DNA from 2 places in the Halonatronomonas betaini genome. Region 2 is predicted to be linked to the other one. Evidence: riboswitches for the same ligand, from Rfam matches in the RefSeq annotation. Region 2 holds a riboswitch; the other holds the start of a gene.
The links. Region 2 has a riboswitch for cyclic di-GMP ahead of I0Q91_RS07895 (hypothetical protein). Riboswitches for the same ligand answer to the same signal wherever they lie in the genome.
Positions count from the first base shown of each region.

Region 1: it holds a riboswitch for cyclic di-GMP, as region 2 does, so the genes downstream of both, I0Q91_RS10490 (family 16 glycosylhydrolase) here and I0Q91_RS07895 (hypothetical protein) in region 2, are expected to answer to the same signal.

Region 1 covers NZ_JADPIE010000006.1:23,501-26,703, forward strand. Annotated here, with positions in the region: gene I0Q91_RS10480 (efflux RND transporter periplasmic adaptor subunit) at 1-43, opposite strand, end outside; gene I0Q91_RS10485 (TetR/AcrR family transcriptional regulator) at 125-793, opposite strand; gene I0Q91_RS10490 (family 16 glycosylhydrolase) at 1,036-1,776, opposite strand; cyclic di-GMP riboswitch class I at 1,785-1,862, opposite strand; gene I0Q91_RS10495 (polysaccharide deacetylase family protein) at 2,064-2,798, opposite strand; gene I0Q91_RS10500 (glycosyltransferase family 2 protein) at 2,819-3,203, opposite strand, start outside.
Region 2 covers NZ_JADPIE010000004.1:82,136-85,338, reverse strand. Annotated here, with positions in the region: gene I0Q91_RS07900 (hypothetical protein) at 1-392, opposite strand, end outside; gene I0Q91_RS07895 (hypothetical protein) at 502-1,308, opposite strand; cyclic di-GMP riboswitch class II at 1,334-1,421, opposite strand; gene I0Q91_RS07890 (porin family protein) at 1,596-2,156, opposite strand; gene I0Q91_RS07885 (GLUG motif-containing protein) at 2,175-3,203, opposite strand, start outside.

The DNA.
Region 1 (3,203 bases), on a different contig from region 2:
TAAATCCAGATTTCCTTTTAAGTTTAGTTAGGAATTTCATCATCTTTAACACTTCCTTCTTTTAATCTTGAAACTATATGGATTGTTCAAGGCTAAATTTGAGCATTATCTAATATTATATTAGTTATTTATTTTTGTATTTGCTAAAAATTCTTAGCAACATCTCCACCCAGGCCTGTCTGGCCTGTTCAATATTTAGCCCACAGGGGCCCTTAAGATAATCCCAGTTCTTTGGTGATAACGAAGATTCCAGGGCATAGATAAAGTTGGATTCTATATCAGTATCATCTAGAAAGATTTCAAAGTATTTTTTTAAGCCATCTCTGAGTGTCTGGCTCTTTAAAGTTTCGATTCGCTCCCTGACTTCAAGTGGCATTCCTCTTTCTGAGAGAAGATTTCTGATTGATGCGGTGAATTCATAGATATCGCTTAAATGGTTAACGTATCTGGTTATTACTTCCTCTATATTATCGGTTTTTATTGGAACTTCTGGCTCTGGAAACTTTTCTCTGATTTGATCTAGCTTGTAATGGTAGGCTTCTTCGATTAATTCATCTAAGTCATTAAAATAACGAAATATTGATCTCCTTGAAACGCCAGCTTCACTTGCTATTTCTCCTGTATCAGGCAGAGTTCTTTTTTCAGCAATTAAATTTAAAAAGGTTGACAGGACTTTTCTTTTATTCTGCTCCCGTCTTGATTTGCGGCCATCTGTGATTGTCTCTTTCTTAGGATCAACTGCTTTGCTCTCCATTTGATTACTCCCCTGTTCTTCATCAGAATTAATAGTCATATTTATTTCTCCTCCATATTATAAATATGTCACCTGTAATGACAATTTGATTTGTCACTACTAGTGACATAATGTTATCAAAGATTAGGCTGTCAGTCAAATAAGCCCCCAGCCCTGGTTAGACCTTCCTGGACCTTTCCGGTAAATATCACATAAATACAAAAAACCCTGACAGAAAACTGCCAGGGGTAATATTCATAAAGTCGTACTATACAAAATTATATAATTGTAATTGAAAGTGATTATATAAGTTTCTCAATCTGCTTGAGATAATTTCTGCTCTCACCATGCTCCTCATCAGGCTCAAGCCATTCTGGCCACCAGTGATTGGCAAGCAGATACATCTCACTTCCAGGAATATCATCAGTAAATAAGGCCATTAGCTCTCCATTTATAAAAAAGGCTACATAATCAGGTTGATAATCTATTCTGTATTCATTAAAATCAGCAGTTGGGTCAAAATCAAGCTTCCGCTGGACATAGTTAGTCCTAACTCCATCTTTCCAGATCACAAAATCAACCCGCCTGGAACCATCATTATATATCTCAATATCAATTTCATCATTTTTTTCAGCTACACCCTGATACATAAAGAAAGCTGTATAGGAACCGGCTGCATAATCTGTCTTTAGATTGGCAATATAACTGCCATAGCCTATTCTATCAACAGTTCTTTTCTGGCCACCATCAAAGTTATTCTCCGGGGAGACTAAGACCATACTATCGTCAGCTTCAACTACATTATCGGAAATTACTTCTCCTAGCCCTAATTCATGATTTGAAGCAATAAATTCACTCCAGCAGATAGCTTCTCTCTGGCCATTATTATAATTATCCCTGACTATTTCAGCCAGTTCATCTTCACTGAGATACTCATCGGTCAGATTATCCTGCCTTAAAATATCTGAGCTACTTGCTGAGCCACAACCTGTAAAAACTAAAATTATAACTAAAATATAAATAATAAATAAAAACTTCCTCATGTTATCCCTCCGGTAGCCGAACTACCCGTTTAGACGGGCATCTAGCTTTGCGACTCTGCCTCTCAGCAGGATTGCCTTTTTCAAGGATTTATTACTATTAATCTCATTTATCTTCTATAAGCATACCTTAGTATTAATATATATTAATCAATCAGCATTGTCAACTAAAAATCAACAGAAAACCCCTTTCTGATTTTAGCGAAAGGGGTTTAGCTATAATATATTAATAGTTAATCATTGAGAAAACTATATTATTGAAAGTCAAACTTTATAATATTTATCACTAGCTATTCAGCATCAGGCCGATTTACAGCAACAAAATCTCTCTCTGCAATATAATCGACTAATTCAGTAAAGTCCTCTTCTGACCAGTTATGATTCCTGCCTACTCCAGTCAATGAAAGCATTATCCATTGATCTTCTTCCATTAGATTTATTATAGCTTTGACACCATTTAAAGCAAGGTTATTAATATCTAAAGCCATAACTCTGTGCTGGTCACCGGCATTCATTGGAATCTCATTTACAGCTTTCCAATAACTGACTACAGTGGCTGGATAAACTTCAGCAATTAAATCTAAAGTATGATTTGTATAATTATCATGGGTTAGATAAGATCCATAAACTTCTGGAACTATTTCAGATAAAATCTGTTTTGACTCTTGGAGTTGTTCTAAAACCTCTTCATCACTAAGGAGGGCTAGATCCTGATAAACAAGGCCATGGGATCCAACACCCCAGCCAGCTTCATATAAATCAAGTAAATCTTCTTCTGTTAATTTACCAGGGCTTCCAATACTATTAGTTGCAACATAGACATCACCTCTATAATCATATCTACTCAAAATCGGATGAGCAGTTTCAATTACGGAAATATCGCCATCAGTAAATGCAAAGGTTACCATCTGCTCGGGCATGTCAGCACCACTTCCACCCATAGCTAAAACTAGACCTACAATTAAAATCACTACAGCAAATCTTCCCATTAGATATAAACTGGATAAACCTGATGGTATATACATATAAACGACCTCCTTCTAATTCAATGACCTTTATGCCAGACGACAAGTTTATTGTTCCGATATAACTCTATATAACCTGATTCGATAAAGATTACATTATCGATTATTAGCGATAGCCAGTAAAAGGGAATTCCAGCCAGGGCCGGTCTGATTCTCTTGTATTTTATAGCTCCCTTTAAAACCATAAATACTGTAAAGGAAAAATCAAATAATAGAAAATAAAAGATTGCTTGATATAAATAAATTCCGGTACTGCCCTGAATGGTCATTGTTATAAAACCTACGACTAAAAATATCCAGAGAAAATTGGACAAAAGATGGACAGTTGTTAAGGCTAATAGTTTTTTGTTTTTAGACAAGAGATCGCCTTTATACATTTTCAAACATTGAAAGAAGCCTCTGTAC
Region 2 (3,203 bases):
CAGTTACCTGAACCATGTTGATCAATTCGACCATAATTTTCATCGCCTTCTTGATAGATAAAGGCAATCGGCTCAAAATCATAGTCCCAGTGATAGTCATCACCTGGATCACCATTACCAGGTCTACCATTTCCTGGTTCTCCATTCCCGGGATCACCAGGGATAAATGGATTTAAATTGCCAGGAAATTCATCTCCACCAGGAAACTCAAATCCAGGTCCGCCACCAGGACCAATAATACCTGGAGGTCTTTCATCAACCTGGCCTGGAGGGCCGTCTCCATCCGGGCCCATGCCATTACCATTTGGAGCAGCATATATTAAATTACCAGTCAAAACAATTGCTACTGCAACAATTAAAGTAACAATCATTATTCTTTTTAAATTGACCATTAGAACACCTCCCGATCAATACAATCTAGAAGAAGCAGACTGAATATATCTCCTTCTATATTCAGCCTGCCTCCTAAAATCAATTAGTTATTGTTAAATAGTCTATTATTTAATTTGATTGATTTATATTAGCATCATTATTATCGCCATCTTGGAAAGTAACAGCTGATAGTCCAATAGCGTCCTGCTCAATAACTGCTGCATTTAAAGTACCAAATTGAGTAGCTTTAGCGTAATTATCTTCTCCATCCTGATCAATTAAAACTCCATTTCTATTAGCAAGTCTTTCGCCGCCACCCTGAGTTACATATGCTTCATGGCCATCACCTTTTTGTTCTACTGTTGCATAATTGAAATAAGTTCCCCAGCCTTGATATACGTCAACAAAATGGTCATTACCCTGTTGTCTAGTTCTAATTCTATTCAAATCACCATATTGAGTAATATCAGCTTCGGAACCTGCTCCACCAAACTGACTTACACGAACAAAACTGTCTGTAGCATTTTGATGAATGTTAGCAATCATATCGTCTCCATCTTGACCAACACCAGCATAATTATCTTCTCGCCACTGCTCTATATTGGAGAAGTTATTCATACCTCTCTGACCAACAACAGCCATATTATTGTCACCCATCTGGTCTACAAAAGCTTCACTATTTTCACTGGCTCCTACTGGTTCACCAGGAAGTGTGATTTCTATACCCTGACCTATAAAAGCATGGTGATCACCATCCTGATCAATAGCAGCGGTATCATTATTACCAAGTTGCATTATTTCTGCATTGTAATCCAATTCTAAATTAAAATATGGGGAAGTATCTACATACCATGGACCATTAGTGTGAGCGCCCACCATAGTTGTCATGCCTAATACAAACACCAACGCCAAACCTAAAATTAAAGCTTTTCTCATTTTCAATTCCTCCTCTTTGGAATTTAGTTTTTTTGGCCGGTTTCACCATTAGCTCCCCACCACCCTTTACAGGTGACCAAATTGGATGATAGATCATTGCTTCCAAAGAGTAAATTATTTAATCTATATATAATATACCAACTTACTATGTTTTAGACAATAATAAGCAAAGTTCTATTCTCATAGAACAGCTTTTATCATCAAATTGTAGCCAGGTTTACATAAAAAAGAGCCCCCTAATTAAAGGAGACTCCCTAAGTAACTATTTTCTTATTTAATATATTATATTAAAAGCTAAAGAATGCTCCCAGCCCTACTTCTAATCCAGTCAGATTAACATCAGCATCTTCAAACTCCAGTGGTCGAAAATTCAAGTTAACGCTAGCTCCAAATCCACCAGCAATCTCAGCCTCAGCTCCCATTCCGCCTTTTATGCCAAGTCCACTAATCGATTCGTCAGCAAAATTTCCAAAATAATAACCAATATTCCCCTGAGCATAAATTCTAAGTAACTCAAATTCATCAGTCACTATCCTGGCCAGATCATATTCAAAGTTAGCTGTAATAGCATTCAGCCCAAGATCCTCAGCAAAATAACGCTCATATCTCCCTGTTACAAAGAGGTTATCATCAATTGGAACTCCAGCCCCACCATAAAAATGAAAGCCAAGATTAGTATCTTCAAAGGTCGCAAGATTAGCCCCAGCAATAATCTTTGTATCCTGAAGTGGAATCTCAGCCGGTTCATCAGCGCTCACCGAACCGGCCAGTAATACAACCATCATTAAGACCCCGGCCATTACAATCTTCATGTCATACCCTGTTATCCTATCAATTTTTGCGATCATATTATCTTCCTTTCGAAATTATTGATCATTCTTTTCTATAATTTCAAAGTCTTTTATTATGTTTTCATATTCGACTTTAACTTCTATATCAAACTTTTCCCCTTTCCCTTCAGTTTGATATTCAATTTCATAATTATAAGCTAAACCATTTTTTAATTGAACAGATAAACTATGATTAGCACCACTTTTAACTTCAAAACTATATTTATATTCTTGTTCTTCCTCATTTATATCAATAGTTGAATAATTATCTGAACCTCCATCAAGTTCTATTCTAATGATACCTCCATTATCAGAGTCTTCACCTTCTATTTCACTTAAATCAACAGTTCCCTCAATTTTCAAGTCTAAAGGTTTGACCTCTATTGTATCTATAGGTTTATTAATATCTTCTACACCTATTAGATTAATTTCATCTTCATCTTCAATATCAATACTATCAATAAAAACATCATAATTATCATTTTTTAGAGGAACATTCAATGTTTCTTGTTGAACAACAATTACTTTGCCACCTTCTTCTATATCACTGTTTTTAAACTCAAGTATTATATGGTCATCTTCTAATATTTGATCTCCATTTCTGTCTTCTTTATCTTCGAATGGATTTTTTATATATATTTCATTTGTGTTATCATCATCAGTTTCTTGGTAAAAGTCATACAATTCTTGTAGACCTTCTATTTCTATTATAAACTCAAACTCCACATCTACTGCAGCAGCATATACTTCCTCTGGATTTGTATTTACTGAACTATTATCAATATTAATTTTTGGTTCTGTTGGACTGGATTCTCTTTCAACTATAATTTTATATTCTTCTGTTACTGAGCTATTCTCTGCAGTAACCAATATATTTATTTCCGTTTCATCACCTGGATCATTCAAATTAACTCTAAATTCTTCTTCATTATCAACTTGAAATGATTCTTCTTCATCTACAGTAACATCAATTCTACCTAATTCATCAGAAAGTTCTGCAATTATATCAATATAGTCATGCTTATGACTTACAAATACTTCATATTCTTTTTCTTCATCATCAAC